One region of the Bacillus sp. FJAT-27231 genome, then DNA from elsewhere that is predicted to be linked to it. Evidence: riboswitches for the same ligand, from Rfam matches in the RefSeq annotation. Region 1 holds a riboswitch; each other region holds the start of a gene.

Region 1 (10,128 bases):
TCTATGGCTAACACACACACGTTCTCAAAAGGAGAGGAAATTGCTAATTCGATCACCCATGGAATTGGCGCTTTGCTCAGTATCGCCGCGCTCGTTCTGCTCATTGTTTATTCTTCTTTGTATGGAACGGTCTGGCATGTAGTGAGCTTTACTATTTTTGGCGCAACGATGCTTGTACTGTATGTATCCTCTACGCTCGTGCACAGCTTTCCAGCGGGCAGAGCCAAAAATTTATTCGAAATTTTCGACCACTCTTCTATCTATTTTTTTATTGCAGGAACGTATACACCCTTTTTATTTCTAGCTGTAAAGGGAACGCTTGGCTGGACATTGTTCGGGGTGATCTGGGGACTTGCTATATTTGGGACGGTTTTTAAATGTTTCTTTGTGAAAAGATTCTTAAATACTTCTACACTGCTTTACGTATTAATGGGGTGGCTGATCGTGTTTGCATGGGATACACTCGTTCAGAACCTTTCAGCTGGCAGCTTGGCCCTCTTAGTGACTGGAGGAATTTTATATACACTAGGTGCTATTTTTTATGTATGGCGAGGCTTTAAATACCATCATATGATCTGGCATTTGTTCGTTCTTGCTGGCAGTATCACTCACTTCTTCTCTGTATTCTATTTGCTTCCCTCCACTTAAAAAATCGCCATGATAGGCGATTTTTTAAGTTTCTTTTATTTTCTCTTCCGGCCGCTCTTTCATCGTGTCATAGTATTCAAGAAAACCCGGCTCTGTGTACTTTCTTAAATCTTCCGGAGATTGAATAGCATTTAATTGATCAAAGGGAACCTAAATTTCCTGTACGAGTGAACTTTCATAAGGATTTTTAGGTTTTTCCTGCAAAAATAAAGTAATTCCGCTATCTTCGCTTTTATCTATCGGTATTCCTTTGACTCGTTGAACAAACGAGTACATGTCATCATAATATTGTCCTACAGCATCTATAGAGCCTTTCACGCACAAATAAATGGCAATAAGCGCTTCCGCTTTTAAGGATTGGTAGTTAGGCTTCTCGGAAAACGTCCATTTCTTCTCTTGCTTCTTTAGAAAGAATCACAAATAAATAGTCATCATATGGACGGCAGTCCAACTCTCCCTTTTGGTTGTCATTCATTTCACAAGAGATATTAGCGGTCCATCCCTTTTCCTTATCTATTCCTCATAATAAATAACAACAAAAAAGGAATTTTTTTGATCCGTTGGGTTTTTATATACGTGCTCTTGATGGGCCTGAAAACTCAACGCCTCTCCTTCCGTTAACGTAAATTGTTGTCCTTGTATGTCAATTGTCAGTTCGCCCTGGCTTATTAAAATAAATTCTTCGCTATTTTTAGGATGAACATCTGAAAAGTGGACGCCGGCTGGTTCCATTTCCACACAATAGATTTCAAACTTTTTCTCTGGATGATAAGGAAACAGCGGATAAACTAAATAGTTCCCTTGATCATCGACTAGCGCTTTCAATTGTTCTTTTTTTACTTTCGTAATTTGGGTTGCTTCTTCTTTCATAAAAGCAGAAAAAGAGACGTTTAGCCCGTTCGCTATTTTCCAAAGGGTCGTCACCGTTGGATTTGTTTTTCCTCTTTCTATTTGTCCAAGCATTGCTTTGCTGACACCCGTTAGTTCAGCTGTTTTATCTAGGCTTAACCCTCTGCTTCTGCGAATGTCAAATAAGTTTTTTCCAATTAATTGCTGGAGAGAATCCATTATAGCCCTCCTGTTATAGGTGATTGATCATTATAACATACAAATGTATAATATCATAAACAACATAATAGGGGAGATACAGGATGGAAGCAATAGAAGGAGAAAGATTATCATTTAAAGATGGAGTAAAGGACTGCGTCCCTACACTTTTAGGGTACATAAGCATCGGATTTGCTGCCGGTATGATCGGCGTTGCTTCTGGGTTATCCGTTGTGGAAATTGCATTTATGTCGATTTTTGTTTATGCCGGTGCCGCTCAATTTATTATTTGCGGCATGTTAGCGGCCGGCAGCCCAGCATCAGCCATTATATTTACTACGTTCATCGTCAACTTGCGGCATTTTTTGTTAAGCGCTACATTAGCTCCGCATTTTTCTAAATATTCCATGCTAAAAAATGCAGGGATTGCCACACTCGTTACCGATGAATCATTTGGCGTTGCGGCTGGAAGAATTTTTAATCGTCAACCGATAAATGACCGCTGGATGAATGGATTGAATTTAGCCGCTTATACGACATGGATTGCTTCATGTGTTGTCGGTGCTCTGCTTGGCAAATGGGTAGCCGATCCAGAAAAATTCGGGCTGGATTTTGCTTTAACTGCTATGTTTATCGCTCTATTGGTTCTGCAGCTTGAAAGCATTAAAGCCTCAAAGTTGAAGCACTATTTACTGCTTATTTTCTTAATGGTTACGGCTATGTATATCTTTTCTGCTTTCGTTTCAGTTGATCTAGCGGTTATCTTTTCTACCGTCATCGTAGCAACTATCGGGGTGGTGACATCAAAATGAGTGTAAATGTAACCATTCTTCTTATCTTAGCTGGCTGTTCGATCGTTACGTGGATTCCCCGTGTTGCTCCTTTTCTCATTGTCCGGAATGTACAGCTGCCGGAGGCTGTGATGAAATGGCTCTCTTTCATCCCCGTCTGTATTTTAACGGCTTTGGTTGCGGGGAGTGTGATCGATAACGGAAATGGAACACTGCCAACCATTAACTGGCAGGTTTTGCTTGCCTTAATCCCTACTCTATTGATCGCTCTTTGGAAGAAAAGCCTTTTAATTACGGTCATTTTCGGCATTGTCATTATGGCAGTCTTAAGAAATTTTACATAGCTAGAAAAAGCAGATTCATTGAAGAATAGATCTTCATGAGCCTGCTTTTTTAGTTTATTTATAATGTATATGTTTTTACTTTTTGATGAGCCCCTTTCATCACTTCATCCCCTTCAATAGTTCGATCTGAAAATTGGTTCAAGTTACTTTGCACCTTCTGGACGATTACATTCACTTCTTCTGCAACCGTATCTATTTATAACAGATCCTTAAAATAAAAAAGAACAGACCAGGGCAGCGTAGCATTCTCTATCCTGGTCTGCTCTTTTACCTAAGAGGCTCCTTCTATATTTGCAGAGCCTTCCTTTTTGGTAAGTTTCGTCAGTTGCTTTTTAATTTTCTACGATATTTTCTTGGTTTACTGGATCTGCATGGTTTGCATCCATTTTTCTCATTTTATAGATGGCAATTAGTAAGATAAACCACACAGGAGTGATAAATAAAGCAACACGAGTGTCTTCCGCAAGTGCAAGTACAACAAGGACAAACGCCAAGAAAGCAAGGATCAAGTAATTAGCAAATGGATAAAGCGGCATTTTAAACTTGTTCGCTTTCACTAAGTCTGGTCTTGTTTTGCGGTACTTCAAATGACTAATAATGGTGATTCCCCAAATAAAGATGAAACATACGGTAGAAACACTTGTAATGAGTGTAAACACTCCTTCCGGCATAACATAGTTCAATACAACAGAAACCAAGATGATCACAGTCGAAAAGAACAAGGCATTAGAAGGTACTTTACGAGCATCCAGTTTGGCTAATGGTACAGGTGCATTTTTATCTTTTGCCAATGAATATACCATCCGGCTTGTACTAAAGATGGCGCTGTTACATGCTGAAGCCGCGGACGTTAGAACGACAAAATTGACAATACCAGCAGCTGCAGCGATACCAACTGCTACGAATACTTGCACGAATGGGCTTTCCGTTGGGACGATGTCGTTCCAAGGATAAACGCTCATAATGACGATAAGAGCACCAATATAGAAAATGATAATCCGAATAGGAATATTGTTAATCGCTTTTGGAATAACTCTCTCCGGATCTTCTGTTTCACCTGCTGTAAGACCTACAAGCTCGATACCAACGAATGCAAACACTACCATTTGGAATGAAAGAATAAAACCATTTATTCCATTCGGGAACAGGCCGCCGTGGCTCCATAAATTCGTAAAGCTAGCTGCTCCTGAAGGTGTAGAAAAGCCTTTAATAATCATCACAATACCAACGACAATTAAAGTTAAAATAGCAATGACTTTAATTAAAGCAAACCAAAATTCCATTTCACCAAATAGCTTTACAGTTGCAAGGTTCATAAATAGTAAAATGACGAGCGCAATTAATCCCGGCATCCACTGAGGCACAGAAGGGAACCAATATTGAGTGTAAAGACCAACGGCTGTCAGGTCAGCCATTGCAATAGAAATCCAACAGAACCAATAGGTCCAGCCAGTCATAAATGCTGCCATATTCCCTAAATAGTCTCTTACGAAGTCAACAAAAGAATGGTAATTCAAATTACTTAAAAGTAATTCCCCAAGTGCGCGCATGATTAAAAAGCAAATGGCGCCCGTAATCATATAAGCAAATAAGATCGATGGTCCTGCTAGATGAATAGATTTCCCTGCACCAAGAAATAATCCTGTTCCGATTGCCCCACCAATAGCGATGAGTTGTACGTGCCGGTTTTTCAGGCCTCTGGCCAAAGTTTGTTCCTGCATACGTTTTCCCTCTTTCCATTTTATGGGATATACTATTTTTTATTGATTTAAAATATTTCGACACTAAATTCGATATTTATAAATTAATATCCCAATAAAAGTTTAATATATAATTCGTTAATTCGAAAGAAAAAAGCGCTTACATTTTAAAAATAAATTATGTAACAGGACACGTGCACTCTTCAGTGGTAACTTTTGTCAATAAACATGTTCCTGTTCCGGTAATGGCGCCAAGTTCTATCATCATTGCATTCAAGGCTGCTAACTCTTTTTCAGGGCAGTATTATTTATTCTTGGGTGTTCAATCAATCTGGAAATAGAGTCATCCCCATCCCTTTCTCATAAGGATCGTTACGTGCTTATCCCTCCTCTTTTCTCCTTTCCTATTTCCATCTTTCCCCAATAAAAAAGGACAGAGAAAAATAGGAAATAACCCCATTTTTCTCTGTCCTTTGTACCTGAGAGTTTAACTCCTTTGGTGGCCTATGGCTCTCTCCAGAGATGCGTCCTATTGTAGTCCTTTTACCTGAGAGATTAGTACCCAACTTTTTGGTTTTGCTCCTTCGGTGCTAAATTATTTCATTTAGTCTCTCCCACAATATTCATCCGCTATTATGAATCTAATTTACATACTAATCTATAGTAAAGTTAATGTCAATTGAATATTCAGAATTCATTTATAAAAATACCCCACCATTCAACAGTTTTTTACATTCTATGACTTGTTTGCACTATGTAAAAAATTCTGCTCTATCACCTTCTTTCTACAAGCAACACTATGAGTCTATGAAGATAAAAGTTTTTCCGGTTTGATTTGTCTCTATATAATTACAAATAAAAAGCCGCCTTATAGCTGCTATGTAACAAGCAATCTATAAAGCGGTCCTTAAAATTAGGCTAATGATATTAAAATACAGGCTGTCTACACGCTCATTCCTATTTTCCCTGCATTTTTTGCAGCTTCTTGTCTCCTGGAAGCCAAAGAGCACTGATGCCGAGAACAGGAAGCAAACTTGAAAGAATCATCACAAATTTAATACTAAAGCTATCTGCCAAAACCCCAAAAACAACCGCACCAATGGCTCCCATGCCAAAAGCCAACCCAACGATTAAGCCGGAAGCCATCCCGATTTTGTTTGGGATTAGCTCCTGTGCGTATACAACCGCTACACTAAAACTTGACAGCAAGATAAAACCAATTAATAAAAAGAGTGGCAAAACGGCAACAAGAGGTACATACGGAAGAATAACGGCAAGCGGTGCCGCTCCCAACATCGAAAAAACGAGCAGGTTCTTGCGGCCAAACCGATCAGCAAGCGGACCGCCGAAAAACGTTCCAGCCACACCAGCAGCTAAATAGACGAATACGTATAACTGGGCTTGCTTAACAGATAGACCGTAATCTTGAATTAAATAAAATTGATAAAAGTTTGTAATAGCCGCTGCATACCAAGAACGGGCAAAAACAAAAAAGACCAACAGGATCATTGCCCACTTTACAGAGGAAGATAATTTGTTTTGACTGACCGTACCCTTTCTATTCTTTCTTGCCAATTGAAAAGCTAGCATTCGTTTATACCAGACAGAAACCTTTGTCAATAAGATCGCTCCACCTGCTGTAATGACTGCAAATAGCAATGCGCCTTTTTGGCCAAGCGGCACGAAGATGAAGGCTGTAAAGATCGGGGCCAGGGATTGCCCGCCATTCCCTCCCATTTGATAGATAGACTGGGCGAGCCCCCGCTTGCTTCCGGCTGCCATAAACGCAACCCTTGAACCTTCCGGATGAAAGACAGCGGAGCCTAAACCAATAAATAAAACAGCGAATAGTAAAAAGTAGAAGTTAGGTGACAGCCCAAAAACAATTACCCCTAACATAGATAACAGCATTCCGATCGGCAGCAAATACGGCTGTGGCTTCCGATCTGCTGCTGCCCCAAACACCGGCTGCATGACAGAAGATGTCATATTCAGCACGAAGGCAATCCATCCAAGCTGTGCATAAGACAAATGGAGAGAACTTTTAATAATGGGAAACATGGCGGGCACAACGGATTGGATAGAGTCATTAATAAAGTGTCCCGCGCTAATGGCAAACAAGATACTATAGGCTGTTGTCTTGTGCATGCTTGCTTGCTGTGCTGTATTTGGCATTTGTATCATTCCTATTCACAAAGTAGTATGTACTGATCATAACAAAAACCCCCGCAAAAAATTACAGAGCGGGGGCGAATCAGCGATTAGTGCGCTGCTTTATTTCTGGTCAGCTTTGCTAGGCAGAGTCCTTCAAAACAAATAGTGAATTCAATAATTTAACTTGGGCTGGCAATAAGAAAATCATCATGCATTCTCCTTCCGATTCGTCATTTTTTTAAAACAGGTTTCTCGCATTTTCTTGTTGTTTCATTTTCATTTGTTCATACATTTGTTCAACACGCTCGTCATGAAAATAATCTTCCACACTTTTTTTGCGTCTTTTAATGGTGATAATGACAAATATTAAGTTGATCGTCATCTGGTCTCACCTCCCTTCAAAAAGCATCGTTATGCTCCTGCCTCTTGGAAGTTAATGTGAAAGCTGACCAGTTCATGAACGCGCGGCTGATAAACACATTAAATCTACGTTGTTAATTATATCCATAATAAAAGTTAAAAAACAAGATTTTTTTGAAATTTATGAAAGAATCTTGCTTTTTTGGCACCTCTTTCCTCTCATGAAAAGTGAAAGAAACCTGAAATCATCCCTCTCTAAAAAGCTTTCTTGTACACCTTGGTTTTTAGAAAGATGATGGGCCATCACCCATTCCGCTAAAAAACAAGCTCCTTTTCTAAGTCATAAACATAGCATGCAATTGATAGTAGTTTTTAAGAAAGAAGGTGGAAAAATGAACACAGATCAGCGATTCAGACCTTTCTACGGTGGGTTTAGAAGGCCGTTTTACGGAGGATTTGGCAGACCGTTTTTCGGCGGGTTCGGAAGGCCGTTTTATGGAGGATTTGGCAGACCGTTTTATGGCGGGTTTGGCGGGTTTGGAGGTCCATTTTTAGGAGGCTTAGCGGGTGGATTATTAGGCAGTGCACTGTTTAATCCGTATGGATTTGGAGGATATGGCGGATTCGGATACGGTGGATATGGCGGATATGGCGGATATGGTGGATATTATTAGGTTTTTTCTTCATAAAAGACGCTAGCAGTATGTAAAAGCTGAGGTTTAAAAAAAGAAAGAGTGGGTGGCAGATATGAATCAAGATCAAAATATGTGGCAAGATCAAAATGCAAGACAAGATGAACACATAGAACAAGAGTATAGCATGTGGCAAGATCCATATGCGGTTCCTGATATGAGAGATTGCATGCCTCATTGCAACGAACCTATGCCTATGACTATGCCTATGACAATGCCTATGACAATGCCTATGATGTATCCTGAATACACTCAAATGATGCCGATGGGTGGAATGGAAAGCTATCACCACCACCATCATCATCATTATCATCATTACATGGAATATCCGCATGTCACTCAACAGCAGGCTGTGCTTATTACACAGCCACCGATGATGCCTTATGCTATGCACCATAAGCCACATCATCATAAAAAGCACCATAAAAAACATCATAAAAATTAACCATAAACTTAGGTTTCATTTAGAGACTAGAACGAAGAGAGGACAGCAAGCTGTCCTCTTTTTCGCTTTTATTTAACCGCAGAGACTTATCAGGCTGTTGACAAAGGCTCGCTTTCTCCGTTGTTCTCCTGCCTGAGGTACTCATGGCCCTTATGGTCATTCCGCTCCTCGCCAAGTTTCGCGTCTCAAAAGCGAACGTTTTTAAATAAGTCTGGTCACGTATAAAGTAGACTTTGCCTACAAGCTCTTATATCTATCTTTTTTGAAATAAATGGGTATACAACCCGTACGTAACTGTTCGATTGCCATACACTATTAGTGTCATACACTATAACAAAAGGAGGTCGCTGAAATGTTTAATAGACGTTGGGGTGGCTACGGAGCATGCCCTCCGCATCTTTGTCCGCCACAAGCATTTCCTGCTCAGTATGATCCGCCGTTGGTGTCACCAACACAACAATTTGTCAAAACTAATGTAATCAATACGGTCGTGCCACACATTCATCCTTCTCATACTACTACTGTTAACAAGCACATGATTAACCATGAGCATTATTTTCCGCATACTGAATCTGTTGTAAATGAGTGCTGTGAGCAGCACATGATGTGTGGAATGCCAGTTAACCCTTGTTGTCCCCCAGGACCTTTTGGATTTTAAAACGTTTGAATGATTTGAGAATTTCTCTCTAAAATATAATGGCTCTTGCCAGGAATACGCGCCTGGCAGTCCTTTCTTCACATGAAGATAAGGGAACGATGATGTTTCAAAGAAAATCCCGTTTATTGGGCTTTTCCCCTGGTACATTTACCTAACCCTTCTTTGAAACTTTTCATATGATATATTGTTCCTTTGATTAGGAGGTGAAAATAATATGGGCTATGGATGCTATGGAGGATACGGATATGGTAGTACGTTTGCTTTGATTGTTGTATTGTTCATTCTCTTAATTATCATCGGTGCTTGCTTTGTTGGCGGCTATGGCGGTTATGGCTGCTAGTGGCCGTCTGCTTCTTGTCCGTCTCTCTCATTAACTAGGCACCTCAATATATTTTGACAATGAAAATCTACACTTCTTTTCCTATTCATAAAAACAAGTATTTGCTACGCAGCTATACACATCACATAAATAGGAAACGAAAAATAGGCTGGGGAGCTTTCCAAAGAAGTTCCCCCTTTTCTTTACTTATATATCCGTGATTTACAATACATAAGCAGCAAGCGTTTTTTGTACATCAAATATGCTGTCATCTTTTCTAAACTGCTTAGCGATTGGATTTTCTGTGCCGGCTATCCAAATGAGCAGCTCTGCTTCCAAATCAAAGGTGCCAGCCGTCTGTACGCTGAAATGAGTAATGCTGCGATAAGGGATAGAATGATATTCAATTCTCTTTCCTGTCACACCCTGTTTGTCAATCATAATTAAGCGTCTATTGCTAAATACAATCAAGTCTCTTAAAATTTGAAAAGCCTTTTCAATCTGTTCACCATCAAAGAGAATTTTCTCAAGTGTTTTTTCAACTTTCTCAATATCCGCTTCTGTCGCATTCCCGATTAACCCATCAAATAATCCCATGGTATCCCTCTTTTCTCTCTGCTGCTCTTGATTGTTAATAAACGTCCTCCAATGCTTTCCTTAACAACCCCATGCTGCGGTCAAGATCTGTTTTTACTTGTTTTTTATAGAGCTTTGCTTTTTCATAGTCAGCAAATTGATAAATGACGACTTCTTTATATTTTGCACCTTCTTGCAATTTCTTTTGTCTTTTTAAAATACCGTCATCAATCAGTTCATGAAGAGATCTGTAAATCTCTGAATGGTTTGGTTCATAGCCGAACTGCTTAAACGTCATTTTCAATTCGTCCATTGCCTGCATTCCATATAGCTTATTTTCTTCTACAAATCGAATCATAAAAAGCTTTAAAAAGGCTCTTTGCTTAATTAGGAA
Region 2 (10,128 bases), 2.3 Mb from region 1:
ATGTGTACGGGAAAGCTCATTTGCCGTATATGGTCTATCCTAACGTAACGATTCAATCAGGCTTCACAGACCCCAATTCTTTTATGGCTGTGTTCATCACGTACATTGCCGGCTTTGCCATTCTCTTTCCCGGCTTTATTTATTTTTGGAGATTGTTTATGCACGATAAAAAATACTTGCGGCAAAAAAGTTCCTAGCCATGAAAAAAGCTTAACGGGCTACAAGCCCGTTAAGCTTTTAGACTATTGAGAAACGTTGGCTTTCTTCGTTGCTCGCCAGATACTGCGCCTCGAAAGACAAACTTTTTCAATCAGCCTGATGATATATAAAGTAGACTTTGCTTACAATCATTCCTACCAATAAAAAACGATGGTGAACAGCCTAAAAGCTTTGCTTTATTGCTGCCAATAATCCAGCACGGACGTAACCAGTACTGACAACGCGTAGATAAGCAAAATGACTTGTAACAAGTTTACTTTTCTCTTGCGTTGATTTATGAAAAAAAGCCCTATACAGATAATTGCTAGGAGGATACTCGTCACATTGAGTAAAAGTTGGTTTTCTACCATTGCTCTTACGTAAACACGATTGTTTTATTACCATGAACAATAATTTTATCCTCCACATGCCAGGAAACCGCCTCAGCAAGTACACTTCTTTCTACATGACGACCAGCAATCTTAAGGTCTTCTGCTGTGTAACGGTGATTTACCCGCAGGATGTCCTGTTCAATAATCGGTCCCTCATCTAGCTCGTTTGTCACATAATGCGCAGTCGCTCCAATTAATTTTACCCCACGGTTAAAAGCTCGCACATAAGGATTTGCCCCTACAAATGCCGGCAAGAAAGAGTGATGGATGTTAATGATTTGATTTGGATATTTTGATATAAAACCAGGAGAAAGGATTTGCATGTATCTCGCTAAGACAATAAAGTCTACTTTTCCTTCCATTAGTTCCATTGCTTTTTGTTCCGCCTCTTCTTTCGATTCATGGGAAAGCGGAATATGGTAATACGGAATGCCATAGCTCTCTACTACTTCTTTTAAATCTGGATGGTTACTAATCACCATTGGAATTTCAACTGGGAGCTCCTTTGATTTCCAGCGCCAAATTAATTCTAACAGACAATGATCCGCCTTAGAGACAAAGATAGCCATGCGCTTGGCTTTTTCTTTGTTTCTTAATTCCCACTCCATTGGATAGGACTCGGATAACTCCCGCAACCCTTGTTCAAGCTTCTCAACGGCTGTATCCGTCTCTTCCATATCAAATTCAATTCTCATAAAGAAAATGCCGTCTTTTGGATTCGTCGTATGCTGGTCAAATTGAACAATATTCGCTTTGTGCTCCAGCAAAACATTTGACACAGCTGAAATAATGCCCGGCTTTTCCGGACAAGTGACTAACAATTTAAAGTAATTAAGATTCCCCTTTTTATGCAAAACTCTTCCTCCATCCTTAAATGTTATATTCATTTCAAAAAGAACTACTCTATCGCACAGTCGCTTGAAGTAAAGCTTTCCCCCACTAGAAAACCTAATTCTTCTGTGTAATCAACCTGTGTTTCTGTATCTAAGTACCGTTCGGTAAAACGATCCATTCGAATTTCAATTCCTTGACAGTCAATCACTTTATCATTTCGGCGCGGCTCATCAAATACAAGCTGAAACCTCACAGATACACCACATCCGCCAGCGACATCCGCATCAATTCTTGGACTATTCTTTTCCTCTAGTACCATTGCTTTTAACTGTTTTACAGCCGGCTCTGTTAATCTGATCACGATTATTCCACCCCTTCCTGTAAGCGTTTTCCCTGGTATATACCCTTCTCCATTTGTCGGCTTTCAACCACTTCCCGACACTTTTTATACACGCAAAAAAGGACAGAAAAGGGTAACGTTCCCTTCTCTGTCCTTTTACCTGAGAGTTTAACTCCATCCAGCGATCGGATTGAGCCTTCCCCTTTGGTGGCGTATTTAAACGCGCTCTCCAGAGGTGCGTCCCATTGTGGTTCTTCTACCTGAGAGATTGATTCCAAGGGTCTTTTTGGAACTTGCTCCTTCGGTGGCTCACTGCTTGCACTCTCCCACAATCGTCATCCGCTATTTTCATTCAGAATAATTGAAATATTAATGATTGTCAATTGCTTTTATTTTTCTTTGACGATTCCGCTTACAAAAAAAGAGGGAACCATTAGTATCCCTCATGACGAAAAATCAAAAACCGTTCATTGTCATTCTTTTCATAGAGCCCTGGCACCTTCACTTCTTTTAAAAGCTGAAATGGAGTATACATCTCGAGAAATTGAATGTATTCGGCCGTTGGGTAGTAAAGAACAATATCAACAGACCGCTGTTGTTCTTCAACTGAGCTCATAATATTGTGAACGACTTTCATAAAAATTTGGATAGAAAACGGGTTAAAAAAATAAAAGCGATTATCTTCCTTCCCAATTTTATAGTCCTCTGCGGCACAACATTCAAAGCGGATAGAACGAACGGGACTCTTTTTTTTCTTCATATACTCGGCCAGATTTTCAATCGCTTCCTGGTATAGCTGTCCATTCACCTCAACCCCCGTGCCCCGCACGTTAAACCGATAGTGAATATAAAATAACAGACGCCCTTTTCCACAGCCGAAGTCTACGACTCCGTCCGTTCTCTTTAGCTCGTATTCCCGGAACAACTCGTCTATTGCTTCATAAGGGGTTGCTTCATAACGATTATAATGAAGCGACTGATAGAGCCATTCCCATGTGCCGCCTGTCTGAATTTTGAGCAGACGGTCGTACTCTTTTTCATTCATTGCAGTTCCCCAATTCGTTTTTCTCTATTATAAGACAGCCGCTTTCTCCTGCTCAAATAACGATCCTATCTCTGTGGTCAGTAAAATGGCGAACATGGCGAGTAACGGACACTCCCCTTACTCAAACAAGCTTTTAAACTCTCCATATCCTTCTTCGTCTAGCTTATCCTTTGGCACAAAGCGAAGAGCGGCTGAATTAATGCAGTAGCGCGCCCGATCTGGACCGGGACCGTCATCGAACACATGGCCTAAGTGGGAATCAGAGGTTTTCGCCCGTACTTCAATCCGCCTCATGCCATGAGAAGTATCGAGCTTTTCCTCTAACTCTATACGGCGCAAGGGCTTTGTAAAACTCGGCCAGCCGCAGCCAGCATCATATTTATCAGTCGAACTAAACAATGGCTCTCCTGAAATAATGTCGACGTAAATCCCCTCTTCTATATGATTCCAATACTCATTGCGAAACGGTGGTTCCGTTGCGTTATGCTTTGTCACTTCATATTGAAGCGGTGTTAATTCTTGACGCAATTGCTCATCTGTTTTCCGATTCTTCCAATTTTCACGAATAAACTTTGCCCGTCCAGACCCTTCTCTATAAAGATTATAATGGAAAGGGTTCTTTTTATAATAATGCTGATGCTTCTCCTCCGCCCGGTAAAAAGGACCTGCCGGCAGGATGGCCGTTACAACGGGCTTTTGAAAACGGCCGCTCGCTTCAAGCGCTGTCTTCGAAGCCTCTGCTAATTCTTTTTGTTCTTCGTCATGATAAAAAATCGCCGTTTTATAAGACAAGCCCCGATCATTAAATTGCCCGCCCGCATCTGTCGGATCAATTTGCTGCCAGAATAGTTCCACTAATTTTTTATAGGGAAAAACAGCCGGGTCAAACTTTATTTGGACCGCCTCATAGTGGCCGGTTGTATCAGAGCAAACCTCTTCATATGTCGGATTTTCCGTGTGACCGCCTGTGTAGCCTGAAACAACCTCTTTAATTCCCGGCTGCTCGTCAAAAGGCGAGACCATGCACCAGAAACATCCTCCGGCAAACGTAGCTAACTTCCATTGTTCAGCCATGAAACAACACTCCTTTACCTCTATTTTTTGTTTCCAATCTTCAAAAGTTTTTTATATGCCGATAAAAATTGACCCCAATCCCTTTTTTCACCCCAAAAGCTGCGAATGAGATTGGCAAATGCTTCATACTTTCCTTCATAAGGGAACCAGTTCACTTCTCTTTTCTTATGACCCTTGTCTACCATAACAGCGGTCTGCACACAAAAACTCTGCATGCCCACATCTCCATGATAAGCGCCGATCCCTCCTTCTTTTACTCCTCCATAAGGAAGATAAGGATTGGCTACAGTGATAATGACATCGTTAATCACAGCATTTCCCGATATGAGCCGGGATACAATCCGTTTCCCCCGATCTAAGTCGGCCGTCCAAACGCTGGCATTCAGGCCAAAGCGGGTATCATTCGCTAAAGCAATGGCTTCCTCTTCCGTCTCAAAGGACATAACCGGCAGCACCGGTCCAAATGTTTCTTCTTGCATAATCGCCATTTCGTGATCAACCTTCGTTAATATTATAGGTTTAATAAACATCTGATCCTCCCCCCACTGATCGGGATGGTCACCGGCAATCAATTCTGCCCCTTTTTCGAGTGCGTCTTTTACATGTGCTTTAATGATGGCGGTTTGTTGAGGGAAGGTCATCGAACCAATATCGCTGTCAGCAGCTGTCCCTTGCTTTAAAGCTTGTGCTTCCTGAACTAAACGGTCGACAAACTCTTGATAGATGGACTTGTCCACATACACCCGTTCAACTGACATACACACTTGACCGCTATTTGTAAAAGCTCCCCAAATAGCTCCTTGTACAGCTCTTTCCATATTGGCATCGGCGCAAACAATCATCGGATCTTTGCCGCCAAGTTCCAACAAAGTCGGGATCAATTGTTTGGCTGCTTCTGCTTGAATAATTTTTCCTGTTCGGACAGAACCCGTAAAGTGAATAAAATCAGGCTTTCCTTTTACGAGGGCTGCGCCTAGTTCCTTGCCGCCATGGGCAACTTGCAATAGACCAGCGGGAAAACCAGCTTGTTCAAATAACTGTTCAATCAGTACTCCCACCATCGGGGTAATTTCCGATGGCTTTAAAATAACAGCATTTCCCGCAACGAGCGCTTCCACAATCGGAATCATCGAAAGCTGAAACGGAAAATTCCACGGAGAGATGACTAATACTGTTCCCCGCGGCTTGTATTCAATGTAAGAGTATTTTCCAATAAATGCAATCGGCGTTTTTACTTTTCTTGTTTTCAACGCCGCTGCCGCCCTCTTTTCAATATGTGAAATGGAATCTACAACGGTCATTACTTCCGTTGTTAAAGCTTCAACAGCAACTTTTCCAGTGGAATCATGAATGACTTTCACGATATCGTCTAACTGTTCCACAATAGAAAGCCTTAGCTTTTGAAGGAAATGAACCCTTTCGGAAATTGACAAGCCAGACCAAGTTAAAAAGGCTTTATTCGCGTTGGTATATAGGTCTTTAGCTCTCTCTAAAGGCGTCTCTTCTAGTGTGCCAATTACCTTCTTCGTTGCCGGACTTTTCACCGTCCATGTCATGTCTGTTCCTCCTTAATGAACCACAATCATCTTGTCGTGACTTTTCGATGCTTCTGATAAAATTGTACAGCAGCTGGAACATAATCGGCAAAGTCTGGACACTGAATGCCGGCACCTTTTAGCTCTCTTATCGCTTCTGGACGGTCATACTCTGTTTTCAATAGAAAATACTGAATCATCTCTTTTTCTGCCAGGATCCACCGCCGATAGCAAGGAAGAAACAATAGGTAGCGGAATCATATATTGGATGTTTGGCCTATTAGCGTTTCACAAATGACCCGATAGACATCCTTTGTTTTATAAAGGTTCGGATCTGTTAAAGGATAAACCTTATTTTCGCCTCTCGGGTCCAGTGCTAAAAAGCAAGCGGCACTTACAATGTAATCAACCGGAACTAAGTTAAATCCTCCTTCTCCTTTTCCAAGGTAAGGAATCGGTAACCTCGCAAGCTTATCTAAAAATCTCATCATAAAATAAGGCCCATCAAAATGGCATTCACTCATTACAAAAAAAGACAGGCCGTACCCAAAGAGGTCGTGTCTGTCTTTTGCTTATCCATAAGTGGTCATTCTTTATCAGAATCGGAAAACTCGGATTCAATTCGTTTCATGAATTCTTCTGCAGCACTGTACCCTTGCTGCTGCAAATACCAGTTATTCGCTGCCGCTTCAATTAATCCGGCTACATCACGACCCGGCTGAAGCTGAATTTGAATGTGTGGAACACGAACACCCATGTATTCTGTGAACTTCGTTTCAACTTCCAGTTCGTTATTTAACGTATTGTTCTGCCACTTCGTCAGCTCAATATCAAGCGCAATCCGCGTCTCTTCCTGAAAAGCCTTTCGTCCATATAAACGGACGACATTCAACAAACCAACACTGCGCAACGCGAGGAATTCCTTGTTCTTTTCATCATGAGTACCGAGCAGCGTTTGCGGACTTAGCTTCTTGAGTACTACGATATCATCCGCAACCAATCGGTGCCCGCGGCCAATCAGTGTGTGGGCGGTTTCGCTCTTTCCAACTCCTGATTTCCCCCGCAGCAAAATGCCGATTCCCGAAACATTTACACAAACGCCATGTACGGCAATTTCCTGTGCCAACGTCTTCGTCAAATAAGCATCTAATTTTCCAACAAATTCATAAGTGGATTGATCCGTGCGCAACAAAGGAATCTTTTCCTCTGTGCAATACTGCGGCAAATACATTAATTCCTCTTCATGAGCGGTGACAATAATGCAAGGGGGATGGTATTTCACAATATTGCCGATCCGCAGCTTGCTTTCGCTGTCGCTCAATCTATGTAGGTAGTTTATTTCATTGTTGCCGAGCACCTGGACGTGTCCACTTGGGAAAAAATCAAAGTAATCAATAAACTCCAATCCCGGACGCTGAGTTGGAGACTTTTCAATCTTCCGATGCAGCTGATCCTCTCCAGCTAATACCTCTAATGAAAATCTACGGACTATATCTCCAACCGTAATGGATTTCATCATGAACACTCTCTCCTTGCTTCATCTCTTTAAAAACCTGATAGACTAAATCAGCAGTCTGTTTTTTTCCTAGCCTCTTAGCATTACACTCTAATTTAACATAATAATGGCATGATTATTGCACAAGTTGACTTTGTTCAATAAATGTTAACCTTTATATGATGAAAGCGTTTTATCATGCCTATTTAGTGGCACTTGGATTACTAGATAGTGCTTACCATTTAGTATTTACCAGTTTCCTGAATAATTACATTATATCGGAAAATACTCCTTAACATTCTGTTTTTAATTTATTTTCCAATTATTTACCCAGAACATAAAGAAGCCCTAGGTACAGGTTAACAGTATGCTAGGGCTAACAATGTAGTATATTGAATTTTTTAGTGAAAATTACTGCGACTATATGGTGGAAGAATAAAGAATCCTTCCATTTAGCTACATTAAAAGCTTTCGTCTAAATCAGCTGAATGCGTAACGCGATTTCGTCCGTTAAACTTAGACGTATATAAAGCCTTATCTGCTTTAGCCAATATAGAAATATTCGTATCATGCTCTGTGAAAGTAGCTGCGCCGATGCTTATCGTTACAGGACAACAGCTCCACGGCGCCTCTTCAACAATCTTCCGCAGCCTTTCAGCTGCCTGTTTTGATTGCATTTCATTCAATTCTGGCAAAAGAATAATAAATTCTTCTCCACCATAACGGGCTATAGTGTCACTTTCTTTTGAATTGGCCTCGAGAATCCCGGCAAATTCTCGTAAAACTTGATCCCCAGTCAGATGACCATACGTATCATTCACTTTTTTAAAATGATCGATATCCATAATTAGAAGAGAAAAAGGAGTTTTAGAAAGAAAAAAATGGTCAATATGCGAATCTAGCTTTTCAATAAAATAACGCCTATTTCTTAATCCAGTTAAGGTATCTGTGACTGCCAGACTCTCTAATTTAGCATTTAACCGCATAAGTTCTTCTTGCTTTCTTTCGACATCACGATGCAATGCCTCTAATTTCTCAAGTGCCTCATCTTTAATCCGGTAAGCTTCCTCTATTTCTCTCTTTGCATTGCGGATTTCTTTCTCGTAATCAATCCGCCGGGCCATCTTTACAAAAACACAGTCTATCTTCTCTGTTTCATTCTCTTCATAGCTTTTTCCATTTAAAAGAACAGGGATGCTCTCCCCTTTGCTGGATTTCAATGTTAAATACATCTCATCTACGTGTCCATACAATTGGATAAATGGGTAAAAGTATGTGTGAAACAGAAATTTATTCGCCATGGACATAATCGACTCAATATGATGATTCATAAGGTCCTCTCTGCCGTAACCGACCATATCAAGAAACGTTTGATTGACATGGCTGATAATTCCTTGACTATTAATAGTCATATATCCACAAGGAGCACGGTCTAGCCGTTCATCCATTTAATACACCCTCTCAATCCATATAATCCTCTTTAAAGCTTGAAAGATACTCTTTTATAAGGCGGACTGTCTCTTCGGGGTGACTTAAATGCGGGTAATGTCCTTTGGCCTCCATTAAGCGAAACGTGCTATTTTTAAGATGACTCTCTAAGTACTTTCCTACTCCTACAGGAACAATACTATCTTCTGAGCATTGTAAAATAAGAGACGGTGTTTCCACTTTTTCCAAATCTCCCCTATGATCGGAGAAAAAAGTGACTTCGGCAAACTTGCGGGTAACAGCCGGGTCTGTTGAGCAGAAGCTTGTCTCTAACTCTTTAGTAAGAAGAGGACGGTCTGAATTGTTCAGTGCAAGAGGGGCAAGATAACTTGCCCAGCCCACAAAGTTCATCTCCATCATATCCAATAATTCTTCGACATCTTCTCGCTCAAAGCCTCCATAATAACCGGATTCATCATTTAAATAACGGGGAGATGGTCCGACCATAATCAAACATTCAAAATATTCCGGTCTTCGAATAGAAGCCATCATTCCTATCATGGCACTGATAGAGTGTCCTACAAATATCACTTTGCCTGCATTTAAGGCTTCCATAACCTCTAGCAAATCCTTTACATATCCTTCAATGGTTCCATATCTTTCATAAGAATAGGCCGTTAAATCTGACTTTCCTGAACCCACATAATCGAATAGCACGACTCGATATTCTTTTTCAAATTGAGGGGCAACAAACCGCCACATATTTTGATCGCATCCAAAGCCGTGCCCAAAAACAATTGTCTTTTCCCCTTGACCAAAAACTTTTACATTATTACGAACAAGAATATTTTCCATTTAATAAAATCCCCTAATGTTCATATTTCTTATTCTTCTGCTGGACCGCCATATTCAAAATAATTTTTAGCTGTCTCCCAAAGCCCTACTTTCGATAAACTTGGCAAACGTGATTGCAGTAATTCCCAGAAGACTATAGTCATAACCTCGGCTGTTGGATTCAATCCATTAAATTCCTCAGTATCAAGATTAAGGTGTTTGTGATCGAATTTTTGTATGATGGTTTCATCTACTATTTCATCGAGTTGAGCCAGGTTTATAATCATTCCTGTTACAGGATCAATTTCTCCTTCTACCGTTACTTCAAGAACATAGTTATGCCCATGTCCGTTCGGGTTGTTGCACTTTCCAAAAATCTCTTTATTTTCTTCATCAGATAGCTGATCACTGTGCAATCTATGTGCAGCCGAAAAATGATATTTTCTTGTTAATTGAATCATTGAATTTTCCCCTTTTTGAGAAAACAAAAATGGATTCTCGTGCAATATTATTCTATCAAGTTTACAGCCATTAAATCTATCTTTCAATTCATTCCATATATAATTCACAATATTTTCCGTTGTTGGAATGTGTTCTTTAAAAAAAGAATGTTCCCGGTTTAAAAATTTTCCATCTAACTCCTCTAAAACTACGCTCTTTACTATTCTATCAACATCCGTAATATTCACTACGATGCCTGATGAAGAATTAAGGTCTCCTTTGACCGTTACTTCTAATGTATAATCATGCCCGTGGCCGTTAGGGTTGCTGCATAGACCAAATGCTTTTCTATTTGTTTCTTCATCCCAAGCATCAATCCGATAACTATGAGCTGCTGAGAACTCCACTTTTCTTGTTAGTAAAATCAAGATTTCATCTCTCCCTGGTGCAAGAATTGATCAATATAGGCTCTCTTACTATTCGCTTTTTCTGTTTATCTTAGTGAGTGCAGC
Region 3 (10,128 bases), 1.7 Mb from region 1:
TGATACCGCCTTGACCGATTCAATTGTTCCCATCGATTCATTTGCTGCTACTTCGCCATCCACTTCTGGATTTTCTACGAATACGATATCACCCAACTGTTTTTGTGCATAATCAGAAATACCGATTCTTACACGGTTTCCACTTAGTTGAAATACCCATTCGTGCTCTTTGCTATATAGTAAATCTGCAGTCGCTTTTGTCATTGTTTCTTTTCTCCCTTTCTCTACAACGCTTTTTCTTTTATTTATATAAAAACTTAGTAAACCCCTTTTGTGTAAGACAGCACCTCTATCGTGACGTCTTTTTTGTGCATGGATGGGTACAGCTCCCAAAAGCTATACCCTATCCTTTCTTCCCTCTGAAAATACGTAGCGATCAAACTCACGCTTCCCCTTTTATCGTGATGTTAGATCCAGACATCATGTTGTTCCCCCTGCATGATGTCTGGATTGACTTACGAACTTCTCGTTATTTTTTACTGCAAAACAGCCGTTCTTTAACCTTGAGTCCCGTTTCCGTTACGGCAAGGCCCCCAAGAGCTGTTTCCCGGAGTGTTCTTGGCATGTCTTTCCCTACCTTATACATTGCCTCAATCACTTCATCACACGGAATCCGGCTTTCTACTCCGGCAAGAGCCAGATCGGCAGCTGAAAAAGCAATGGATGTGCCAATTGCATTTCGTTTAACGCAAGGCACTTCGACAAGACCGGCAACAGGATCACAAACTAATCCCAAAAGAGATTTCATTGCTATAGCGGTTGCATGTACCGCTTGCTGCGGGCTTCCTCCCTTTAATTCCGTAATGGTACCGGCAGCCATCGCAGCTGCCGAGCCAACCTCTGCCTGACAACCGCCAGCAGCCCCTGAAATAAATGAGCGATTGGCAATTACATACCCAAGCATGCTAGCCGTAAATAATCCCATAACCAAATCTTTAAAAGGCGTTCCATCATTTTGATGCAGGGAGAATAGCACGCCAGGTAAAATGCCTGCTGCTCCAGCAGTTGGAGTGGCTACAATAACACCCATTCGAGCATTGCTCTCTGAAGTAGCGAGTGAAAATGTCATAGCCTGGCTAATATAGCTGCCTGTAAGCGGTTTTCCAGACTTCACGTACTCTCCCATCTTAACGGCATCTCCCCCTGAAATACCGCTTGGTGCAGGAGAGGAATCCTTTGTTCCAATATCAACGGCTTCCTTCATCTTGATCAATCGTTCTTCCATCATACGAAGAATCGTTTGTTGATCTCTTCCTGACTTCTTTTCTTCCAGCATCAGCATGGTTTCACCGATCGTTTTCTGTTCCTTTTCACAGAATTCCAGAAGTTCTCTCATTGATAAAATTTCCATCAGGCATTCCTCGCAATTTCTTCTCTTAATCGGTACACTTGGTAGTTTTTAGCCAAGGCTGAAAAATCATCGCTTGTGCTCAGACGGATATCCACCATTCGTCCGTTAATCATAAAGATTTTAGATAAACCGCCTCCTAGCGAAGCTCCGCCTACTTTTACAAGATGATCCCCTCTTTTTGCGGTTACCATCGTTGTATTGGGATGATCAAAGAATAGGCAAGACCCTTGAGGTTCAATCGTGTAATCAAGACCCGCTTTATATGCAAGCTGCAATGCATGCCGAATTCCCGGGTCATCCGTACCCATGCCGAGTAATCCGCCAAGAAGTGCTTTATCTGTCCCATGGCCTTGATACGTTTCAGCAAAAGAGTCGTAGAAAATAATGTCTGCCTCTTCAGGACAACCATCCAGCAGTTCATAAATGAATTTGCCAATCGACACAACACCAGCAGTATGGGAACTTGATGGTCCAACCATAATAGGTCCGATAATATCAAAGCAACTCTGAAATTCCATTATGATGCTCCTTTCTTATACGTTGATCGGCTGTTGGAATAACGGATAAACTCCGCAGATAGACGCAGTTTTTTCTTTAGCCTCTGCCACCACTGCCGGCTCCCCTTTACTTTTCAGTACAGCAGCAATCACTTGGGCAATCTGTTCCATTTGTTCTTCTTTCATTCCGCGCGTTGTTAAGGCAGCAGTTCCCATCCGGACTCCGCTCGTCACAAAAGGACTTTCTGGATCGTAAGGAATCGTATTCTTATTCACTGTGATTCCTGCTTCTTCAAGCAGACGCTCTGCTTCTTTTCCAGTTAACCCCCATGGGCGCACATCTAGCAAAATCAGATGATTATCCGTTCCTCCAGAGACGAGAGCTGCTCCTTCTTTCTTTAATACTTCCCCAAGTTTTTGGCTGTTTTTAATCACCTGTTTGGCGTAATCTTTAAAGGCTGGCTGTAGAGCTTCGTTAAAAGCAACCGCTTTTGCGGCAATGATATGCATCAACGGTCCACCTTGAATACCAGGGAATACCGCTTTGTTAACCGCTTTAATGATCTCTTCGTCGTTCGTTAAAATAAAGCCGCCGCGTGGTCCTCTTAATGTTTTATGGGTCGTGCTTGTCACTACATCTGCATAAGGAATCGGAGAAGGGTGAAGACCGGCTGCTACAAGTCCCGCGATGTGTGCCATGTCTACCATGAACTTTGCACCCACTTGATCGGCAATTTCTTTGAATCTGGCAAAATCAATCGTCCTTGGGTAAGCGCTTGCACCAGCAATAATTAATTTGGGCTTTTCTTTACGAGCCATCGCCTCTACTTCGTCATAATCAATTAATTGTGTATCTTCCTTGACTCCGTAAGAAACTACTTCAAACCACTTGCCAGAGATGCTTACAGGACTTCCGTGAGTTAAATGCCCGCCGTGCGAAAGATTCATCCCCATAATTTTGTCGCCAGGCTGAAGCAATGCATAAAAAACGGCAAGGTTCGCCTGTGCCCCTGAATGAGGCTGAACATTGGCATACTTGGCACCGAACAGTGTCGTTAACCGTTCAATCGCTGTCCGCTCTGCCACATCAACAAATTCACAGCCGCCGTAATAACGTTTCCCCGGATAACCCTCAGCATATTTATTTGTCATGACGCTTCCCATTGCTTCTAAAACATCCGTGCTGACAAAGTTCTCTGATGCAATCAACTCCAGCGTTTCATGCTGGCGACGTTTCTCATGCTCAATCGCTTCGAAAATAGTGAAATCATTATTTTGCAAACTCATCTCTACGCCTCCTATTCGTTTACATTTCGTTCGCTCGCTGCTGAATAACCAAGCTTTTTCACTCTTCTCTTTTAGAAAAGTGCTCTATCTCGTCACCTTTTCTGCACGCAAAAAAGGACAGAAAAGGGTAACGTTCCCTTCTCTGTCCTTTTACCTGAGAGTTTAACTCCATCCAGCGATCGGATTGAGTCTTCCCCTTTGGTGGCGTATTTAAACGCGCTCTCCAGAGGTGCGTCCCATTGTGGTTCTTCTACCTGAGAGATTAGTTCCAAGGGTCTTTTTTGGAACTTGCTCCTTCGGTGGCTCATTACTCGCACTCTCCCACAATCGTCATCCGCTATGTTTCGTTTAGAATATTAAAAATAGTTGTAATTGTCAACTGTTTTTTGATTAATTTGTTATTTTTTTATCGTTAATAAAATGAACAAAGGAGCATCCCGCAAAATCGCGGAATGCTCCTTCACTCCCCTATTGATAGAGGTATTTATTTAATTAGATAAAACGAACCATTTCTTCAAGCGGCAGCCGGGTCGTTTTATGAGCTGGCGCAGCGGCCTTGCCAAGAGCGATTAAAACAATTGGAATATATCTTTCTGGCACATCAAACCGCTCAGCAAATTTTTGCTTATCAAATCCACCCATCGTTACCGTATCGTAACCATTCGCTTTGGCAATCAGCATAAGCTGCATCGAGACGAGGCCTGTGTCAAATGAAGCAATATTAGCTCTTGCTTCAACAGGCGCATTAGGATAAGTATTATTCGTATTCTGAATTAGCTTGTTCATGCTCGCTTCGTCGATGAAACCTGCCTCATAGCTGCTGCGGTATACTTTTTCGACATTCTTGTACATCTCAATATCACCTAAAACGGCAATAACTGCTGAAGATGTCTCAACTTGCTCCTGATTATAAGCAATAGCCTTCAGTTCCTTCTTCGTTTCTTCATCATCAATGACGATAAAGCGCCACGGCTGAAGATTACTAGATGATGGAGCTAACATGGCTTCTTGCAGCATTTCCTCTATTTCCTGTCTCGGAATTTTATAATGTGGATCATATTTTCTAACAGAATGTCGATTGCGAATGACTTCTGATAAGCTTGGCATCGTTGTTATCATACTTTTCCCTCCCAATTAAACTTACTAATAGTAAGTTCAAAAATAAGCTTACTACTAGTAAGCTTGGGTTGTCAAATACTCTATGCTAAAATTAAGATAAAAACATTGAGGTTATCAGAATGAGCGAACAAAATGAATGGAATTGTCTTCAGAAGAAACATAAAGACAAAGCGACGATTTGCGATAACTTTCACCATACGATTGAATTCATTGGCAAGCGTTGGATGGGAATCATTATTTATACTTTGCTAAAGGGTGATAAAAGATATCACGAATTGCTAAATGAAATCTCTGGCATCTCTGACCGGCTCCTCACAGAACGGCTGCGGGAGCTAGAAAACGAAGGACTAGTCGTAAAGAAGACATTCGAATCCTCCCCAAGAAAAGTCATCTATTCCTTAACCCCAATCGGCAGAGAACTGGAAGATGTCATCACGGCTGTTATGCGCTGGGTTAGTAAGGCTTCTCGTATCTAAACCCTATACTTGGATCATTATCTAAATAAAAACTTAATTTTTATTATCCTTTCTTAGAAAAATAGACTCATAGAAATAACAATTCTATGTTTTGAAGCTTCTATACAAGTTGATGATCATCACAACTTGACGAGTTTTTTCTTTCATAAAGCTTCCATTTTTTCAGGAATAACAATAATTTAGGGGGAGAGGACATGAAAGATTGGGAAGCGGGCTATTTAGCAGGAATTATAGACGGGGAAGGCTCTATCACACTAACTAGAATGCATCAAAGAGAACATCGGCGTCCTTGCATTACCATTTCTTCGTCGGATAAAGAGCTTCTTCTATACATTCAAACACTGACCGGCGGAGCCATTAGTAACAAGAAGAATTATAAGCCTGGCCTTCACAAGGACTCTTATACATTGTCTATAAAGAACAAAGAGAGTGTGTTGATTATTTTAAAAGAAGTTTCCCCCTATCTCAGAATAGATAAAAAAGAAATCGAGCCAAATGGATATTGGAACACTACGACAGAGTCACTCCTCGAAATGGAAAGTATACAACAGCTATGCTAAAAGCAAAATTATTATTTGAGGAAGCCTTTTTTAACATATAAAAACTGTTAAAGACCTCCTTCTCGTTCACGAACACAAAAAGACTTGCCACGTTTGGCAAGTCTTTTAATTAACTAGATAATATCCACCAAATTATGTATGGTGGAGACGGTGGGACGTGCTTTTCCATGCTTTCGTCATGGCACTGACTATATCTTGAACCTGCGTAGTAAGACAGGTCCTTCGGCGTCTTATGCGAAAAATAGTTTTACCCAGATCTCTCAGGCAGCTTCCCGCATCCTAGTACTGCCCGCTAAGTGGCAGCCTATAAGTCGATACACGGCTGTTGGATTGCTCCACATACCGCTCGGCATTGCCTTATCATCATTCGATGACTTAGGTTTCACCGATAAAGCCGAATTTTCACTTGTATGTTACCATACAAGGCGACTATTTACTAATCGAACCCACGTCCAAAGATAACGGCACTTGAACGTCTACGAGCGTAGTCGATATATTACGGGTTTCGCTGTTCCTTTTGCCTATCGACGGGCGTCTGGACAGCTAGCCTGATTCATCTCTTCCTTTGTCCCCAGGCGGAGAACTACGGCGTAGCCCACTAAGAGTGAGTCCCTTACCCTACCACATGGGCGATGGAGGGAGGAACCGCTTCAAGCTGTTATTAGGCAGCTAAAGCGAGGTTGTTGTTTTGTTTGCCAGTTATTATTGGCTTTGACGTTTTTACGAGGACGATCCCCTCGGCTCGCAGCCCAAGCTCGAACTATCCCTGTCGAATCCGTAACGTCCCCATTATAAAAATAGGAATTGGACTCTATGTCCGAAGCTTAGCTACAGTTCTTATTATAACATAATCAGCAAAAAAAGCAACAGCTGTTCGCTTTTCACCCTTTTTGCCGTTCTCTAAATGCACGCTCCACGTCACGCTTCGCTTCTTTCTTCTTCAAATCTTCCCGCTTATCGAATTTTTTCTTCCCTTTAGCCAGACCAATTAACAGTTTCGCATAGCCGTCTTTTAAATACATTTTCAGCGGCACAATGGAATAGCCGGCTTCCTTCGTTTCCCCAATCAGCTTATCAATCTGCTTACGGTGCAGCAGCAGCTTTCTCGTTCTAAGCGGATCATGGTTATAACGGTTCCCTTGTTCATAAGGGCTGATATGCATGTTATATACGAATACTTCCCCTTTTTGTATGCGGGCAAACGCATCTTTCAAATTTACCCGTCCGGCGCGAATTGATTTAATTTCAGTTCCTTGCAGTACAATCCCCGCTTCAAATGTTTCTTCGATAAAAAAATCATGATGCGCCTTTTTGTTTTGCGCGACTACTTTTCCTTCTCCCTTTGGCATCCTTCTTCACCTTCCATTATTCAGTCCGACCCGGCAGCTAAAAGAGCCGCCGGGTACCTATTATCCTTTATTCCGGCGTCTTTTCTTCGCTTGCTTTTTCGGTACGCCTTCATAATACTTGCCGCGTTTTTTCTTTTTGTTCGGCGACTGATTCGTCCACTCACCGCCCGCTCCTTCTTCACTGTTTCCTTGCGGGCCGCTCGCTTTTTGACTTTTTGATTTTACATTAATCGTTTTAGTCTCCACAGCTGGACGCTTTCTTATATTTTTCATGCCAACGATTTCAAAGTCAATCGATTGTTCATCCTTATTGACATCTCTCACCCGAACAGTGATTTGGTCACCGATGCGGAACACATTGCCCGTTCGCTCACCAATCATAGCAAACTGGCGCTCATCATAACGGTAATAATCATCTGTCATATAAGAAACGTGAACTAAACCTTCAATTGTATTTTCCAGTTCAACGAACATACCGAAGTTTGTAACAGAACTGATGATGCCGTCAAATTCTTCCCCAATCTTATCCAGCATAAATTCTGCTTTTTTCAGTTCATCTGTGTCACGCTCTGCATCTACAGCCCGGCGTTCCATATTTGATGTGTGCTCAGCAATTTCCGGCAGGCGTGCCTCCCACTTTGCTTGTGTTGCTGGATCGACATGTCCTTCAATTAAATACGTACGGATCAAACGGTGCACAATTAAATCCGGATAGCGGCGAATTGGCGAAGTGAAATGAGTATAATAATCCGTTGATAATCCAAAGTGGCCTAAGCTCTCATCAAAGTATTTCGCCTGTTGCATAGAACGAAGCATAACTGTTGAGATGACTACCTCTTCCGGCTTCCCTTGAATCGCTTCCAGCACCTCTTGTAAAGCCCGTGGATGCACAGCGTTTGATGTACCTTTTACAACAAGCCCAAAATTCGTAATAAACTCAAAGAAACGCTGTAATTTATCTTCTTTTGGATCTTCATGGATTCGATAAATGAATGGAACGTCCATCCAATGAAAATGTTCAGCTACTGTTTCATTCGCTGCCAGCATGAATTCTTCAATTAACCGTTCGGCAACGGAGCGTTCACGCAGCACGACATCGATTGGTTTGCTGTCTTCATCGACAATGACTTTTGATTCTTTAAAATCAAAGTCAATAGCGCCACGTTTTTCCCGCTTTCTGCGTAAAATAGACGCCAGCTCTTCCATATTCTCAAACAACGGCACGAGCGATTCGTATTTAGCCCGCAGTTCTTCGTCTTTGTCAACGAGAATTTGATTCACATCGCTGTACGTCATTCGCTCTGTCGTCTTAATAACACTTTGAAAGATTTCATGTTTGACCACTTCCCCTGCTGGGTTAATCTCCATTTCACACGAGAGCGTCAATCGGTCCACTTTCGGATTCAATGAACAAATACCGTTGGAAAGACGATGCGGAATCATTGGAATGACGCGGTCAACTAAGTAGACACTTGTTCCCCGCTCATATGCTTCCTCATCAATAGGTGAACCTTCTGTCACATAATAGCTGACATCCGCAATGTGAACGCCAAGCTTATAATGGCCATTATCAAGCTTGGTCACGGTAACAGCATCATCTAAATCTTTTGCATCGGCCCCGTCAATCGTTACAATCGTTTGATCACGCAAATCCCGGCGGCCTTCTATATCCTTTTCACTAATTGTTTCCGGTACAGCATGTGCCTGCGCCATTACCTCCTCAGGAAATTCTTGCGGCAGACCATGCTTGTAAATGATCGAAATAATATCAACGCCCGGATCATTTTTATGACCAAGAATGTTGATGACTTCTCCTTCAGCACTCTTGCGGCCATCAGGATAAGAAGTAATTTTTACGACGACTTTATGGCCTTCAACAGCGCCGTGAGCAGCCTCCTTCGGGATAAAAATGTCGCTCGCAAACTTTTTGTCATCCGGAATAACAAATCCAAAATGCTTGCTGTCCGTGTATGTACCGACAATCTCTGTTTTTCCGCGTTCGAGAATGCGAACAACGGTCCCTTCCCGGCGTGATCCGCTCGTTTCCGATGTAATCCGCACAAGGGCAATGTCTCCATTTAAAGCCCCGTTCGTTTCATGGGGCGGAATAAAGACATCATCCATCCCCGGCTCTTCTGGTATTAAAAAGGCAAATCCTTTTGAATGGCCGGAAATCTTGCCGCGGATTAAGTTCATTTTCTCCGGCAGGCCATAACGATTGGCTCTCGTCCGAACGACTAGCCCCTTTTCTTCCATATAAACAAGGGCTTTTACAAAGTCCTTAAAATCAGCAGAATCTTCAATCTGCATCATTTCTTCCAGCTCTTTCACTGTGAGCGGCTTGTAAGACTCTTCTTTCATATACGTCAACAGCCGATCAACGAGTTCATTTTGCTGATCCATCATATTCCCTCCTCACATTTCATCTTAATCGTTCCAGTCCAGCCTTTCTAAAAAAGCATAAATATCTTCATGAAGCTGCTCTTTTTCTTTATCAATGGTAATGACATGGCCGGACTCTTCATACCATTTTATTTCCTTCATCGTTGATTCAATCTCATTGTAAATAATGTTAGCACTCTCTGGATTGATCATCTCGTCATGACGGGCTTGAACGACAAAAGCCGGCGCATAGATCATATCGATATTATTGCGCACATCAGATATGAGATTTTGCAGTGCTTTCAACGTATTCATCGGTGTTTTTTTAAATGCTTCTATTTCTTGTTCAATTACCTCTTCCGATTTTCCTTCAAACTTCTTAAATTGGCGAGCGTAATCGATCACACCTTGATACATTACTTCTTCACTTTTGATATACATCGGCGCACACATCGTCACAATTCCTTTGACAGGAACAGTATAGCCGAGCTTTAACGAAAATACCCCGCCGAGCGATAGGCCAGCTACCGCAATTTCAGTGTGTCCTAGACTTTTCAGGTGCTCGTAGCCGTCCATTACATCTTGCCACCAGTCTTGCGGGCCGGTATGGACCAGCTCCTCCGGCGGTACTCCATGGCCTTTATAATGCGGTGCATGTGATGTGTAGCCTTTTTTCTGTAAAAAACGCCCAAGCATTCGCACGTCGGAAGAGTTCCCCGTGAACCCATGAAGCAAAAGCACCGCCCGCTTCCCAGCTTCAAACGTAAATGGTTTCGGCAAACGTAATCTCATAATTCAAAAAACCCCTTTTCTCTAGTATGAACCGTTCCGCAGACATTCATTATCATTTTACGAAATAATGTCCTCAGAAACCAGCAAGAGAGCCCAATTCCTTTTAATAAAAAGATTTCGCCGCTCTAATAAAAGATAAGAGACTACCTGCACGATTTCACTGTAAAAAATTGAGCGGCCCTTTCCTTAATGAAATCATAGGAAAAGACCGCTGTTCGTTATACTTATCCTTCATAGCACGGTTCCAATTCATATTAAAGAGAAAGACTTTTAACTACTCACGCCTGCCCAAAAAATCTTCCATATATTTTGAAG

What was found. Region 1 has a riboswitch for glycine ahead of AC623_RS08255 (amino acid permease). Riboswitches for the same ligand answer to the same signal wherever they lie in the genome.
Region 2: it holds a riboswitch for glycine, as region 1 does, so the genes downstream of both, AC623_RS19335 (iron-sulfur cluster biosynthesis family protein) here and AC623_RS08255 (amino acid permease) in region 1, are expected to answer to the same signal.
Region 3: it holds a riboswitch for glycine, as region 1 does, so the genes downstream of both, glyA (serine hydroxymethyltransferase) here and AC623_RS08255 (amino acid permease) in region 1, are expected to answer to the same signal.

Annotation. Positions count from the first base shown of each region.
Region 1 is NZ_LFZU01000001.1:1,751,249-1,761,376, reverse strand. It holds gene trhA (PAQR family membrane homeostasis protein TrhA) at 4-648, shown strand; gene AC623_RS08270 (helix-turn-helix domain-containing protein) at 1,162-1,716, opposite strand; gene AC623_RS08265 (AzlC family ABC transporter permease) at 1,800-2,507, shown strand; gene AC623_RS08260 (AzlD domain-containing protein) at 2,504-2,830, shown strand; gene AC623_RS08255 (amino acid permease) at 3,163-4,551, opposite strand; glycine riboswitch at 4,994-5,053, opposite strand; glycine riboswitch at 5,056-5,157, opposite strand; gene AC623_RS08250 (MFS transporter) at 5,488-6,705, opposite strand; gene AC623_RS20995 (YrzI family small protein) at 6,923-7,066, opposite strand; gene AC623_RS22265 (hypothetical protein) at 7,437-7,718, shown strand; gene AC623_RS08240 (hypothetical protein) at 7,792-8,181, shown strand; gene AC623_RS08235 (CotD family spore coat protein) at 8,534-8,839, shown strand; gene AC623_RS20990 (YjcZ family sporulation protein) at 9,054-9,179, shown strand; gene AC623_RS08230 (PH domain-containing protein) at 9,381-9,755, opposite strand; gene AC623_RS08225 (helix-turn-helix transcriptional regulator) at 9,790-10,128, opposite strand, start outside.
Region 2 is NZ_LFZU01000001.1:4,043,846-4,053,973, forward strand. It holds gene AC623_RS19325 (cytochrome d ubiquinol oxidase subunit II) at 1-197, shown strand, start outside; gene purU (formyltetrahydrofolate deformylase) at 575-1,477, opposite strand; gene AC623_RS19335 (iron-sulfur cluster biosynthesis family protein) at 1,489-1,785, opposite strand; glycine riboswitch at 1,911-1,999, opposite strand; glycine riboswitch at 2,003-2,103, opposite strand; gene AC623_RS19345 (SAM-dependent methyltransferase) at 2,198-2,809, opposite strand; gene msrB (peptide-methionine (R)-S-oxide reductase MsrB) at 2,927-3,376, opposite strand; partial or broken gene msrA (peptide-methionine (S)-S-oxide reductase MsrA) at 3,362-3,883, opposite strand; gene AC623_RS19355 (aldehyde dehydrogenase family protein) at 3,904-5,439, opposite strand; gene AC623_RS21650 (hypothetical protein) at 5,466-5,618, opposite strand; gene AC623_RS19360 (hypothetical protein) at 5,676-5,909, opposite strand; gene hprK (HPr(Ser) kinase/phosphatase) at 6,005-6,934, opposite strand; gene AC623_RS19370 (sensor domain-containing diguanylate cyclase) at 7,375-8,361, opposite strand; gene AC623_RS19375 (alpha/beta fold hydrolase) at 8,375-9,196, opposite strand; gene AC623_RS19380 (6-carboxytetrahydropterin synthase) at 9,226-10,044, opposite strand; gene AC623_RS19385 (bifunctional diguanylate cyclase/phosphodiesterase) at 10,093-10,128, opposite strand, start outside.
Region 3 is NZ_LFZU01000001.1:3,488,804-3,498,931, forward strand. It holds gene gcvH (glycine cleavage system protein GcvH) at 1-204, opposite strand, end outside; gene sdaAA (L-serine ammonia-lyase, iron-sulfur-dependent, subunit alpha) at 470-1,351, opposite strand; gene AC623_RS16850 (serine dehydratase beta chain) at 1,351-1,869, opposite strand; gene glyA (serine hydroxymethyltransferase) at 1,885-3,135, opposite strand; glycine riboswitch at 3,276-3,364, opposite strand; glycine riboswitch at 3,368-3,469, opposite strand; gene AC623_RS16865 (nitroreductase family protein) at 3,628-4,254, opposite strand; gene AC623_RS16870 (winged helix-turn-helix transcriptional regulator) at 4,374-4,730, shown strand; gene AC623_RS16875 (LAGLIDADG family homing endonuclease) at 4,925-5,290, shown strand; RNA gene ssrA (transfer-messenger RNA) at 5,728-6,070, opposite strand; gene smpB (SsrA-binding protein SmpB) at 6,172-6,639, opposite strand; gene rnr (ribonuclease R) at 6,700-9,045, opposite strand; gene AC623_RS16890 (alpha/beta hydrolase) at 9,067-9,813, opposite strand; gene AC623_RS16895 (TetR/AcrR family transcriptional regulator) at 10,084-10,128, opposite strand, start outside.